2 regions of the Microbacterium sp. S1037 genome follow, and region 2 is predicted to be linked to the other one. Evidence: predicted binding sites of a transcription regulator. Region 2 holds the regulator's gene; the other holds the start of a gene.
What was found. The regulator HspR, encoded in region 2, represses chaperone genes until heat shock. The targets are predictions, from matches to a motif close to AAGTTGAGTCNNNNNGACTCAACTT.
Positions count from the first base shown of each region.

Region 1: the regulator HspR is predicted to act here: its motif matches at 1,681-1,705, upstream of ACMW4R_RS10925 (ATP-dependent Clp protease ATP-binding subunit).

Region 1 covers NZ_JBLWIG010000002.1:27,427-34,489, reverse strand. Annotated here, with positions in the region: gene ACMW4R_RS10925 (ATP-dependent Clp protease ATP-binding subunit) at 1-1,665, opposite strand, end outside; gene ACMW4R_RS10920 (hypothetical protein) at 1,768-2,598, opposite strand; gene ACMW4R_RS10915 (EI24 domain-containing protein) at 2,714-3,493, shown strand; gene ACMW4R_RS10910 (hypothetical protein) at 3,518-3,667, shown strand; gene ACMW4R_RS10905 (alpha-keto acid decarboxylase family protein) at 3,684-5,348, shown strand; gene ACMW4R_RS10900 (class I SAM-dependent methyltransferase) at 5,418-6,524, shown strand; gene ACMW4R_RS10895 (hypothetical protein) at 6,553-7,063, shown strand, end outside.
Region 2 covers NZ_JBLWIG010000001.1:457,760-464,822, forward strand. Annotated here, with positions in the region: gene ACMW4R_RS01950 (formimidoylglutamate deiminase) at 1-837, opposite strand, end outside; gene ACMW4R_RS01955 (allantoate amidohydrolase) at 834-2,036, opposite strand; gene hutU (urocanate hydratase) at 2,033-3,688, opposite strand; gene ACMW4R_RS01965 (IclR family transcriptional regulator) at 3,685-4,350, opposite strand; gene ACMW4R_RS01970 (hypothetical protein) at 4,412-5,005, shown strand; gene ACMW4R_RS01975 (heat shock protein transcriptional repressor HspR) at 5,028-5,465, opposite strand; gene ACMW4R_RS01980 (DnaJ C-terminal domain-containing protein) at 5,543-6,532, opposite strand; gene ACMW4R_RS01985 (nucleotide exchange factor GrpE) at 6,544-7,063, opposite strand, start outside.

The DNA of each region.
Region 1 (7,063 bases), on a different contig from region 2:
GTTGCGGCGCACGGCCTTGGCGACCGCGGTGACGGCGTCGTCCTGCCCGATGACCCGGGCGTGCAACTCGTTCTCGAGCTGCGACAGGCGTCCGCGTTCGGTCGCCGTCAGTCGGGCGACCGGGATGCCGGTGGACCGGCTGATCACCGCGGCGATCTCGGGCTCGTCGACCACGGCCGCGACCCGGGGGCCCCGCGTCGCGTCGTCCAGTCGCGCCTGCACGGCCGCCATCTCGTCACGCAGACGCGAGGCCTCCTCGTAGTGCTCGGCCGAGACGGCGGCGTTCTTCTCCGCCTCGAGGGTGGCGAGGCGCTCCAGCAGCGACGAGGTGTCGACCGAGACGCCGAGCTTCAGACGCAGCCGCGCTCCGGCCTGGTCGATGAGGTCGATCGCCTTGTCGGGGAGCACGCGGTCGGGAAGGTACCGATCACTGAGCTCGACGGCGGCGCGCAGCGCGTCGTCGGTGTAGGTGACGGCGTGGTGCTCCTCGTACGCCGAACGCAGACCGCGGAGGATCTCCACGGCATCCGTCAGCGAGGGCTCGCCCACGCGCACCGGCTGCAGACGCCGCTCGAGAGCGGGGTCCTTCTCGATCGTGCGGTACTCGCGCAGCGTGGTCGCGCCGATGAGACGCACGTCGCCGCGCGCGAGACGCGGCTTGAGGATGTTGCCCGCGTCCATCGACCCGTCGCCGCTGCCGCCCGCACCGACCAGGGTGTGCACCTCGTCGATGAAGACGACGAGCTTCTCGGATGCCGCGATCTCCTCCATCGTCTGGGTGAGTCGCTCCTCGAAGTCGCCGCGATAACGTGCGCCCGCGAGCATCGCCGCGAGGTCGATCGAGACCACGCGGGTGCCGCGGAGCTGCTCGGGAACCTCGTCGGCGACGATCGCGCGAGCCAGTCCCTCGACGATCGCGGTCTTTCCGACGCCGGCCTCGCCGATCAGCACGGGGTTGTTCTTCGTGCGGCGGCTGAGGATCTCGATCGTCTGCTCGATCTCTTCGGCGCGGCCGATGACCGGGTCGAGCTCGCCCGCCGTCGCGAGGGCGGTCAGGTCGGTGCCGAAGCGGTCGAGATTCGGGGTCGTGGATGCCGTCTGCTCGGGCACGGAGCTCGGCTCGCCGCCCACGACGGTCTCGCGCACGCCCTGGGTCAGGGCCTCGGCCGTGACACCGGCCTGCGCGAGGATCTGCCCGGCGGGTGCATCCTGAGCGAGGACGAGGGCGAAGAAGAGGTGGTCGGGGTCGACGTAGGTCGAGCCGGCGGCCCGGGCGACCTGGAACGCGTGGAACAGCGCGCGCTGGACGGAACCGGCGACGACGGCCCCGTCGACGTCGGCCGCGTCGGTGGCGGCGGGCAGCCGACTCTCGGCGGCGCGGGCGATCGCGGCGGGGTCGGCGCCGATACGAGCCACGGCCTCGCGTGCGGGCGACTGCCCCACGAGGACGTGGAGCACGTGCAGGGCGTCGAGCTCGCGCTGTCCGCGACCGAGCGCGAAACGGCCCGCGGCCTGCAGCGCTTCCTGTGTACGGGCGCTCAGGAAGCGACTGAGGTCGATGGACCGCTCGGCGCGCGCACGCTCTCCCGCGAGGTAGCGGGCGAGGAACTCGTCGAACGACTGGGCGCCGTTGTCCCCGGCGCCGGGGGTGAAGTCTTCTGGCACGAATGTCTCCTGTGATACATGAGTCAAGCTCACTCAAGTTTGAGACTTGAGCGGCCATGTATCAAGTTCAACGACGACGTTCCGAGGTTATTCCCGGCAATCTCACGCGCGCAGCGCGGGGTCGGGGGCGTCCCAGAGTTCGACCGTCTGCACGAGCCAGAACACCGCGAACAGGGTCACCACGACCGACTCCCCGAGGAAGATCACCGGCACACCCCCGACGGTCGCCGTCGCCGCCCCGGCGACCAGCACCGCGACCAGGGCGAGGAGCACCCCCAGGATGCCGACCGCGACCACCGCGTAGAGCACACGGAAGCGACGGAGCGCGCGCTGCGGGCGCCAGGCCGAAACGGCGGCGACGACGCCGATCACCGAGAAGAACCCGACGGCGGCGACGTTGTGCGCACCGCGGAGGAACGTCGGGAAATCGGAGAGAGCCCACGTCACGAACCCGGCGACGATCAGGGCGATCCCGAGCAGTGTCACGACGGTCCCCCACCCCGCGGAGCCCTGCGTGCGCGCAAGGACCGCGGCGGAGATCAGGACGACGACGGAGAGGGATGCCACCGACACACCGTTGTTGATCACGCCGGGGACCGCCGCAGGGGGCACGCACACCGCGCCGACCTCGCAGGACGCGTCGGAGATCGGCGTGGGCACCAGCGCGACGACGAGAGCGAACACGGCCGCGACGTCGAGGAGCCCCTGCTCGATGCTGCGCCCGGAGAGGACGAGGAGCGCCAGCGCGATCGCGCACAGACTCCCCACGAAGAGGTCGCCCGCCGGCGTGTAGAACGCGGCACTGATCGAGGGGAGCACACCCGCCCTCGCGACCTCGAGCCCCACGGACACCGCGAGAACGAGGGTCGCCGCCACGATCGACAGCCGCACGTATCGGTAGGTGCGCTGGGTCGACGTCGTGCGGATCCGCATGCCCACATCCTGGCATCGGCCACCGACACGACCACGCCCGGGCTATCGGTCGCCGACCATCCCGACCGTCGACGCAGTCCGACCCGTGTCGGAGGCGTCTGCCAGACTCGTCGCCATGCGCGACTTCCTCGCCGGCGCCGGCCTCCTTCTCCGCGGTCTCGGCCAGTGGCGCCGCACGCCGGGCGCGATGGCACTCGGGCTCATCCCGGGTGCCGTCGTCGGCCTGGCGTTCGGCGCCGCGCTCGTGGGGTGGGGCTTCTGGCTCCCGAGCCTCGTCGACGACTGGACGCCGTTCGCCGACGGATGGGAGCCGTTCTGGGCCGGCGCCCTCCGCGTGGCCATCGGCATCGCGTCGTTCGGCGCGGTGCTGTTCCTCTTCGCCGTCTCGTTCACCGCCGTGACGCTGACGGTCGGCGAGCCGATCTACGACCGGATCTGGCGCGCGACCGAGCGCTCCGCCCTCGGCGCAGTGCCGGACGTCGAGTACGGCTTCTGGCGGGGCGTCGGCGACAGCGTGCGGCTGGTGCTGCGCGGCATCCTGGTCGCCCTCCTCGCGTGGCTGCTCGGGCTCATCCCCCTCGTCGGAGGGGTGCTCGGGGGTGTCGTCGGCCTTCTGCTGACCGGCTGGCTCCTCGCCGACGAGCTCACCTCGCGCGCACTCTCGGCCCGGGGTCTCGACCGTCGGGCGCGACGCACCCTGCTCCGCGAGCACCGCGCGAAGGCGCTCGGGTTCGGCGTCGCGACCCAGATCTGCTTCCTCGTCCCGCTGGGCGCTGTCGCGATCATGCCGGCGGCCGTGGCGGGAAGCACGCTCTGGGCGCACGTTGCGCTCGGCGAGAAACCGTCCCGCGACGCGGTCGAGCGCGAGGCGCGACCCGCCGACCCGGCACGGTAGCCTGGAGCGACCGAAGGGATCCTCATGTTCATCGTCTCGCTCATCCTGTTCGTCGGGGGCATGCTGCTCACCGGCCTGTCGTTCTCGCTCGCGGCCCCCGCGCTCTTCTTCGCCCTCGGCATCATCCTGGTCTCGGCCGCGCTGGCGCTGCCCTTCCACTTCGGCACGCGGTAAGCCGGGAGCATCGGCCATGACGACCTATACCGTGGCCGACTACCTCCTCGACCGGCTCGCCGAGTCAGGGGTACGGCATTTCTTCGGCGTCCCAGGAGACTTCACGCTCGCCTTCCTCGACCACGTCGAGCGCCACCCGCTCATCGAGTGGGTCGGGTGCGCGAACGAGCTCGGCGCGGGCTACGCCGCCGACGGCTACGCGCGCCTCCACGGCCTCGGCGCGCTCAGCACGACCTTCGGCGTGGGCGAGCTCTCCGCCATCAGCGCGGTGGCCGGCAGTTACGCCGAGCACGTCCCCGTCCTGCACGTCGTCGGCGCGCCGACCACCGCGGTGCAGGCAGCCGGGCGGGCGAGCCACCACTCCCTCGGCGACGGCGACTTCGGCCACTTCGCCCGCATGACCGCCGAGGTCACCGCCGCTCAAGAAGTGCTGACGGCGACGGATGCCACGGCCCAGATCGACCGCCTCATCACCGAGGTGCGCCATCGGCGCCTGCCGGGATACCTGCTGATCCCCGCCGACATCGGCGAGACGCCCGTCGACCCTCCATCGGAGCCGCTCCCCTCCCCCGACACCGTCACCGATCCCGCCGTCCTCACCCGCTTCCGCGATGCGGTCGCCGCTCGGCTGGCCGTGGCCGACTCCGTCGCCGTCCTCGCCGACATCCTCGTCGCGCGCCTCGACGCCGAAGACCACCTGCACCGCGTCCTCGAGAGAGGAGTGCCGCACGCCTCGTTGCTGTGGGGCCGCCGCGTCGTCGACGAGTCGGCATCGGGGTATCTCGGTCCCTACCTCGGTGCGGCGAGCGCTCCCGCCGTCCGCGCGGGCATCGAAGACGCCGACGTGCTCGTCATGGCGGGAGTGCAGTTCACCGATCTGACGAGCGGATTCTTCTCGCAGCACATCGACCCGGCGCGCACGATCGAGATCCGCGGCGAACACGCGCGCATCGGCGACGACGACTTCCGCCCGCTCGCGATGCGAGATGCCCTCGACGCCGTCGCCGACGAACTCGCCGCGCTCCCCGGTCGCTTCGCGGTCGATGCGGGAGCCCCGCCCGTCGCTCCGCGACCGCCCGCCGAAGCGGGTGAAGCGCTGTCGCAGTCGGCGCTGTGGCACGAGGTGGCCGCCTTCCTCCGTGACGGCGATACCGTGCTCGCCGACCAGGGCACCTCGTTCTACGGCATGGCCGGAGAACGCCTCCCCCACGGCGTCGTCTTCGGCGGCCAGCCGCTGTGGGCAGCGATCGGTTTCACGCTCCCGGCGATCCTCGGTGCGACCCTCGCCCGACCCGAGCGGCGTCCGGTGCTGCTGATCGGCGACGGCGCTGCCCAGCTCACGAGCGCCGAGCTCGGCACTCTCGTGCGTCACGGCGTGCCCGCGGTCATCGTCGTGGTCGACAACGGCGGCTACACGGTCGAGCGCGTGATCCACGGCCTGCACGAGGAGTACAACGACATCGCGACGTGGGATTGGACCGCGCTCCTCGGCGCCATGGATCCCCGCGGTACGAACGTCGGCGTGCGCGTCGACACCGTCGGCGCTCTCAGCGACGCACTCGCCGCGGCGCGGCGATCGGAGGGGCTGACGCTCATCCAGGCGGTCGTCCCGCAGGACGACGTGCCGCCGGTTCTCGCCGACCTCGCCGCCGCCGCGGCCGCCGCGAACCGCCGGTCCTGACGCGGACCGCCCCTATCCGACGCACCGGACGCGGCGTCCTCACCCCGACCGGCCGGGTACCGTGTCCGAGTGCCGTTCTCACTCGATGCCCTCCGCCGTTGGCCCGATCTCGAGGCACCCGACCTGCTCGCCGCTGATGCGGCCGACCGGCTGATCCTCGACGAGTCCGCGGAAGCCCGGACGGATCTGGCGGACGGAGAGCTCGTCGTGATCGGCGACGCCTATGGGGCGCTCACCCTGGCCTCGGCCGCCGCCGGAGCACGCGGCATCCGCGTGCATCAGGACGAGCTGACCGGCGAACAGGCCCTCGCCGCGAACGCCGAGACGACGCAGCTCACCGGATCGTTCACCTCGCACGCGCGGGATGCCGCCCTCGTCGAGGGTGCGCGCGTCGTGCTGCTGCGCCTGCCGCGGGCGCTGCGTGAGCTGCACGACATCGCGGGGCTCATCGCCCGATACGCCCACCCGGACGTGGTCGTCTTCGCGGGCGGGCGACTGAAGCACATGACCGTGACGATGAACGACGTGCTCCGCGAGCGGTTCGAGCGGGTCGACGTCTCGCACGCCCGGCAGAAGTCCCGCGTCCTCATCGTGCGTGGACCGCACGACGGCGCCGACCCCGAGCCGGAGCGGGCGCGGATCGACGGACTCGAGGTCCGCGCGTTCGGTGGAGCGTTCGCCGGGGCGTCTCTCGATATCGGCACTCGCCTACTCCTCGCCCACCTGCCCGAGCCGAGGGGTGGTGAGGCGATCGACCTCGCGTGCGGTACCGGGATCGTCGCCGCGACGCTGGCGACACGGCATCCCTCCCTCCGGGTGCTCGCGTGCGACCAGTCCGCGATCGCGGTGGAGTCGGCGCGCGCCACGGCCGAGGCCAACGGCGTCGGCGACCGGGTCACCGTAGTGCGCGACGACATGCTGCGAAGCCGGCCCGACGACAGTGCGTCGTTCATCGCGCTCAACCCGCCGTTCCACTCGGGAGCAGCGGTCACCGAGGGCATCGCCCCGCGCATGTTCGCCGAGGCGGCGCGCGTGCTCCGCCCGGGCGGCGAGCTCTGGACGGTGTGGAACTCCGCGCTGCAGTATCGGCCCGCACTCGAGCGTCTCGTCGGGCCGACCCGGCAGGTCGCCCGCGATCGCAAATTCACGGTGACGGTGTCGAGCCGGACGGCGTAGATTCTCGTCATCAGCGCGAGGAGGCGCCATGCGACGTCGCATCATCGGGGTGCCGATCGCCGTCGCCGCCCTGGTGATCCTCGTCACCACCGGCATCCCCACGACGGCGGCAGTGGCGGCCTACACCGATCCTCTGGGGACCACCGTCACGACCCCTCTGTTCGCCGACTGCTCAGGGGTGGACGCGAGCGGTCGCGAGTACGCGCGCCGGCACGGCATCGCGGTGTGCGCGGCGAACACCACCCCGCCGGACGTCGCACTGCGCACCGAAGCGGTCGGCGGCGAGGAGTGCGGCGCGCTCACCCTGACGGCGATGAGCTGGGGGCGGGGTGTCGCGGCGATCGCGTGGAGAGCGTCATCGGAGACCGGTCCGATCGAGGGTGTGAACCTGACCGTGTCGGTCTCGGGGCGGGCGGGAACCACCGTGCACCGCTTCTCGGGGCCGACCGGCTCGACGCCGGCGAGCGAGGGGATGGTGATCTACGTCGGCACCGGTCTCGCGGTCGTCACGATCTCGGGAACCGTCGAAACGGCCGTGG
Region 2 (7,063 bases):
CGCCGCGATGTCGTCGTCGGTGAGGTGCGTGGCGTGCACGGCCGAGAGCCGCGGCGAGAGCAGGCCGCTGCGGGCCAGGAGGGCCGTGGGGGTGAGACCGGTCGCCTCGAGGCACGCCTCGTTCTCGGCCGGCTGCTCCGACAGGTGCACGTGCAGCGGGATCGCCGGATCGAGCTCGGCGCCGATCCGCTCGAGAGCGTCGACCGGGACAGCACGCACCGAGTGCGCGGCCGCACCGACAACGACCTCGGGGAACTCGTCGGCGAACGACGCGCGCAGCGCCGACAGCCGTGCGAGCCAGGCGGCGGCATCCGGATCCCCGAAGCGCCGCTGTGCGGGTTCGAGAGGTTCCCCGAAGCCGCGGGAGAGGTAACACGTGTCGAGAAGGGTGAGACGGATGCCACTGGCCCGGGCCGCGCGCGCAAGCGCGCGCTCCATCGCGTGAGCAGGCGCGTACGGCGAGGCGTCCGGCGCGTGGTGCACGTAGTGGAACTCGGCGACCGAGGTCCAGCCGGCGGCGACCATCTCGGCGTAGACCGCGGTCGCGATGCGTTCGTACGACTCGGGGTCGAGGCGGCCCGCTTCGCGGTACATCAGCTCACGCCACGTCCAGAAGCTGCCGCCGTCGCCGTGCGTGCGCCCGCGCAGCAGCCGGTGGAAGGCGTGCGAGTGCGCGTTGACTGCGCCCGGCAGCACGAGTCCGTCGAGGCGGTGGTCGTCGGCATCCGGAATTGTCCCGGTCGCGACGGAGTCGATGAGACCCTCGGATGCCGTGATGCGCACGCCCGATGCCACGGCATCGCCGATCCACGCCCGCAGGGCCCAGAAGGTCGTCACGACAACAGGTCCTGGAGGACGTCGGCGAGCGCCGTGGCGGACGCGTCGGCGTCCGCGTCGACGACGTGCTCTTCGGGCGAATGCGAGATCCCCGAGGGATTGCGGACGAACAGCATCCCGGTGGGAACGGCGCTTGAGAGGATCCCCGCGTCGTGACCGGCGCCCGTACGCAGGTGCGGGGCATCGCCGAGCGCCGAGCCGAGGCGGCGCGCGAGCGACGGATCGAAGCCGACCGTGGGACTCCACGATTCCTCGACGAGCACCGCCTCGCACCCGCGCGCGGCCGCGAGCTCGACGCACATGCGGTCGATGTCGGCGACGAGACGACGGGTGACGGCATCGTCGGGATGCCGAGCGTCGATCCAGAAGTCGACGGACGACGCGATGACGTTCGTGCCGCCGGGGACCGGCTCGAACCGGCCGACGGTGGCGCGCGCGTCGTCGACGGCCCCGGCCAACTCGGCGATGCGCCCGACCATTCCGGCGGCGGCGACGAGCGGATCGCGGCGGTCGGCCATGAGGGTCGTCCCGGCGTGGTTGCCCTCGCCGCGCACCGACACCTTGAACCGTCCGTGGCCGAGGATCGACTCCGCGACCGCGAAAGGACGGTCGAGGTCGATGAGGCCACGGCCCTGTTCGACGTGGAGTTCGACGAAGACGCCGATGCGCGCGAGCGTCTCGGGGTCGGGGCCGATCCCCGCCGGGTCGATGCCCCCGGCCGCGAAGACGTCGGCGAGCGTGTCGCCGTCACGGTCGGTGAGGCGGCGCGCGGCATCCGGAGACAACGCCCCCGTCAGCAGGCGCGAACCGAGGCACGCGACGCCGAACCGCGAGCCCTCCTCCTCGGGGAAGACCGCGATCGCGAGCGGCTTCGCCGGCGTCACCCCGCGCGAGCGCAGCACGTCGACCGCGGCGAGCGCCGCCGCGATCCCGAGCGGGCCGTCGAACGCCCCGCCACCGGGCACCGAGTCGAGGTGGCTCCCCGTGACGACGGCGCCGGGTCCCGGCATCCCCCACCAGGCCCACAGGATGCCGTTGCGGTCGACCTCGACGTCGAGTCCACGGGCCTCGGCCTCGGCGACGAACCACGCGCGGAGGTCACGCTCCGCGGTGGAGAAGACCGGGCGGGCGTAGCCGCCGCTGCGGGGCTCGCGGCCGATGCCCGAGATGGCGTCGAGGAGGGTTGTGACGGGGGTCATGAGTCGAGCATCGGGACGCGCACCCCGCGCTCGCGGGCGACCTCGATCGCGCGGTCGTAGCCTGCGTCGACGTGGCGGATCACACCCATGCCGGGGTCGTTCGTCAGCAGGCGCTGGAGCTTCTCGGCGGCGAGCGGGGTGCCGTCGGCGACCGAGACCTGGCCCGCGTGGATGGAACGACCGATGCCGACGCCACCGCCGTGGTGCAACGACACCCAGGTGGCGCCGGAGGCGGTGTTGATGAGCGCGTTCAGGAGGGGCCAGTCGGCGATGGCATCCGATCCGTCGGCCATCGCCTCGGTCTCGCGGTAGGGCGAGGCCACCGATCCCGAGTCGAGGTGGTCACGACCGATGACGATCGGGGCCGAGATCTTGCCCTCGGCGACGAGCTCGTTGAACCGGACGGCGGCCTTGGCGCGGTCGCCGTAGCCGAGCCAGCAGATGCGGGCGGGTAGCCCCTCGAACTCGACGTGCTCCTGCGCCGCCGTGATCCAGCGCTTCAGCCCCTCGTTCTCGGGGAAGAGCTCGAGGATCGCCTGGTCGGTGACGGCGATGTCGGCCGGGTCACCCGACAGCGCGACCCAGCGGAACGGGCCGAGACCCTCGCAGAACAGCGGCCGGATGTACGCCGGCACGAAGCCGGGGAAGGCGAACGCGTCGGCGTAGCCGCCCTGACGCGCCTCGTCGCGGATCGAGTTGCCGTAGTCGAACACCTCGGCCCCGCGCTTCTGGAACTCGACCATCGCCTCGACGTGGCGGGCCATCGAAGCGCGCGAGCGGGCGGTGAAGCCCTCGGGGTCGCGGGCCGACTCGGTGCGCCAGTCCTCGAACGCGATGCCCGCGGGGAGGTAGGCGAGGGGATCGTGGGCGGAGGTCTGGTCGGTCACGATGTCGACCGGCACCTCGCGGCGCAGCAGTTCCGGCAGCACCTCGGCGCTGTTGCCCACGAGACCGACCGAGAGGGCGCGTCCCTCGGCCTTCGCGGCGAGCACACGCTCGAGAGCATCGTCGAGGTCGGTGGTGACCTCGTCGAGGTAGCGCTTGCCCTGGCGACGGCGAAGGCGCGTCTCATCGACGTCGACGATGAGCACGACACCGCCGTTGAGCGTGACCGACAGAGGCTGGGCGCCGCCCATGCCACCGCAGCCGCCGGTGACGGTCAGGGTTCCCGCGAGGGTGCCTCCGAAGCGCTTGCGGGCAACGGCCGCGAAGGTCTCGTAGGTGCCCTGGAGGATGCCCTGCGTGCCGATGTAGATCCACGACCCGGCCGTCATCTGGCCGTACATCATGAGCCCCTCGGCCTCGAGACGGCGGAACTCGGGCCAGGTGGCCCAGTCGCCGACGAGGTTCGAGTTGGCCAGAAGGACGCGCGGTGCCCACACGTTCGTGCGGAACACCCCCACGGGCTTGCCCGACTGCACCAGCAGCGTCTCATCGTCGTCGAGGTCGGCGAGGGTGGCGACGATCGCGTCGTAGCTCGCCCAGTTGCGGGCGGCCTTCCCGGTGCCGCCGTAGACGATGAGGTCTTCGGGACGTTCGGCGACCTCGGGGTCGAGGTTGTTCATGAGCATCCGCAGCGGGGCCTCGGTCTGCCAGCTCTTGGCCGTCAGCGACGTCCCTCGCGGGGCGCGGATCTCGCGGTTTCCGGTCATGGTGTTCTCTCTCCTTCGACGTCTGACGACGCTCCGATCGTGCCGCTCTCGCGGACGAGGATGCGCCCGATCTCGGCGGTCTTGGCTTCGGTGGTGCGATAGCTGGGGACGACGACGGACAGGGATGCCACGACCCGCCCTCCCACGACGATGGGGGCGGCAATGGCGGTGACGTCGTCTTCCACACCCTGGGTGACGACGACGTATTCATCCCGCGCGACCTCACCGCCGAGCACGGCCCCGGCCGCGGAACCCTCGCGCGGAATGGTGCGACCGACCCAGCTGGAGTGGCGGATCGAGTGCGTGCCCTCGATGATCGCGATGTAGAGCGCGGTGTCGCCGGGACCGCGCACCGCGAGGTAACTCGACTCGCCTGTCTCGGCGACGACCCGCGAGAGGGCGGGCTCGGCGAGCGACACGAGGGCGTCGTTCGACAGCGCCCGCGCGCCGAGCTGGATCATGCGCACACCGGCCGCGTAACGACCGTCGTCGACGCGCCGGACGAACTCCTGCGCTTCGAGCGTGCGGAGCAGGCGCAGCGCGGTACTCGCCGAGAGGCCGACCGCCCGAGCGGCGTCCGCGAGAGTCAGGGGGCCGTCGTCGCAGACGGTCGCGAGCAGCGTCAGCGCCCGGTCGACGGTGCGTGTGGAGGCATCAGCCATGTCGTCTAGTGAAACGCACTTTCCATCGAATGGCAAGCGTGGAGGGTTCTAGGCTGGACCCATGTCCCGACTGCAGGCCGACGCTCCCGCCGACCGCTGGGTGCCCGTGACGGGCTCCCTCGGATTCCGCGGCCGCCGCCACCGCAAGGCCGCCATCGGCATGCTGCTGAACCAGGCGAACACCGCCGCGGGCTCGACGCCCCGGCCCGGGGGCGGAGCTTTCGCGTGGATCCTCAGCCAGGCCGCTCCGCTGCTCATGCGGCGCGCGGCCGGACGCGTGCTCGTGTGGGTGTGGAAGAGCGACCCCGAGCTGCTCGTCGTGATGGCGCAGCTGCAGGAGGCGACGCCGCAGCTGCGCACGGCGCGCGCGATGATGCCGATGGAGTACGACGACACCGAGTCGTTCCGGAACCCCTTCCTCGGCGTCGGCGAGAAGCTCGCGATGCCCCTGCCGAGCGACCCGAAGACGCCGCCGTTCGCGACCTACACGTGGGACACGGGCTCGCACTTCGTGACGGTCACCGCGGTCTGCTCCGACCGCGAGCGTTTCGGCACGGTCATCGGCGCTGTGGACGACATCGCCCGGACGGTGCGCATCGTCGACGACCTGAAACTGGGCGAGTCACCGACCGTTCTGCGACTCGATCCGGCGTGAGCCGGCGGCGCCTGCGGGAGCGTCAGTCGCCGTGCGCGTCGCGCGGACGCCACAGCACGATGTCGGTCGCGCGACGCACGCGCGCACCGTGGCGCAGGGTCACGACCGACCCGGTCGCCCCCGCCGCGAACACGCGCGCGCCCGGGCGGGACTCGCGCTCGGCGATGAGCTGACGCTCGAGCTCGCTCACGCGGCGCGACAGGTCGTGCACCTGCTGCTCGAGTGTCAACAGGCGCGCGATCGCGGGGAGACTCATGCCCTCGCTCGACAGGCGCGCGACCTCGCGCAGCTGCTGCACGTGCCGGCTCGAGTACCGGCGCGACCCACCCTGGGTGCGCGCGGGGACGACAAGGCCGAGCCGGTCGTACTGCCGCAGGGTCTGCGGGTGCATGTTCGACAGCTCGGCGGCGACGGCGATGGCGAAGATGGGGGAATCCTCATCGATCTCTCGGTCGGCCACGTCTTCTCCTCTCGCTCGTGCCGTTCGCCGGGTCCCGGCATCCGTGATCCCGGATGCCGAGCCCCGGCGTGGTGGTGTTATCGCGCCTTGGCCATCAGGTCGGCGCGGGGATTCTCTTTCGGTTCGAGCTCGTGGAAACGCTCGAGGGCCTCGCGGGCGGCGTCGTCGAGGTGCGCGGGGACCGCGACCTGGACTTCGGCGAGCAGGTCGCCGGTGCCCTTGGAGGTCTGGATGCCACGCCCCTTGACGCGCAGCACGCGCCCCGACGGAGTGCCCGGGGCGACACGCAGCCGCACCGGGTCGCCGCCGAGGGTGGGCACCTCGATGGTCGCGCCGAGAGCCGCCTCGGTGAAGGTCACGGGGACCGTCAGCCGCAGGTTGAGGCCGTCACGGGTGAACACCGGGTGCGGACGCACCGCGACGGTCACGACGATGTCGCCGCTCTCGCCGCCGTCCGGGGAAGGACGACCACGACCACGCAGGCGGATCTTCTGCCCGTCCGAGACGCCGGCCGGGATCTTCACCTTGAAGGGCTTGTTGTCCTCGCCCTGCAGCGTGATGGTCTCGCCCTTGGCCGCGGTGACGAAGTCGATCGTCGTGCGCGCCGTGACGTCGGCCCCGCGCTGGGGGCCGCCGAAGCCGCGGTATCCGCCCGTCGTCTGACCGAAGCGTCCGGAGCCGAAGCCCCCTCCGCCCTGGTCGAACATCGAGAAGAAGTCCTCGAAGCCGGCGGGACCGCCCGTGGTTCCCCCGCGCTGCTGACCGAAACGGCTGAACACGTCATCGAAACCGCCGCCGGCACCCGTCCCCGGAGCCGAGAAGCGCGCCCCCGAGCCCATGGCCCGGATCTGGTCGTACTCCTCGCGCTGCTCGGGATCGTTGAGCACCGAGTAGGCCTCGCTGATCTCCTTGAACTTGGCCTCCGCTTTCGCGTCGCCCGGGTTCGAGTCGGGGTGGTACTGGCGCGCCAGCTTGCGGTAGGTCTTCTTCAGATCGGCCGCGCTCACGCCCTTGTCGACACCGAGGACCTTGTAGAAGTCCTTGTCGAACCAGTCCTGACTCGCCATGTGTCCTCCTCTTAGGCCGGCACGGCGACGACGACCTTCGCCGGTCGCAGTTCGACCGAGCCGAGGCGGTAGCCGACCTCGACGACCTCGAGGATCGTCGTCTCCGTCGCACCCGGGGTCGGAGCCTGGAAGATCGCCTCGTGCTGCTGCGGGTCGAACACCTCGCCGACGGCGCCGTACGAGACCACACCGAGGCGCTCGGCCACGGCGCGGACCTTCTCGCCGATGGCGGCGAGCGGGCTGCCCTCGACGAGGTCGCCGTGCTTGGCGGCGCGGTCGAGGTCGTCCATGACGGGCAGCAGGCCCTTCACGGCCTCGCCCTTGGCGCGCTCGATCTCGCGCTCGCGCTGCTCCTCGGTCCGTCGACGGTAGTTCGCGTACTCGGCCTGCAGACGCTTGAGGTCGATCAGCAGCGACGCCTCCTTGTCGGAGGAAGCGCCCTCTGCGGCTGCCTCGGGAGTCTGCTCGGCGCCGAGGATGTCGTCGATGGTCAGGCCCTCGGCATCCGGGGTCTGGCCTGCGTCCTGCGTC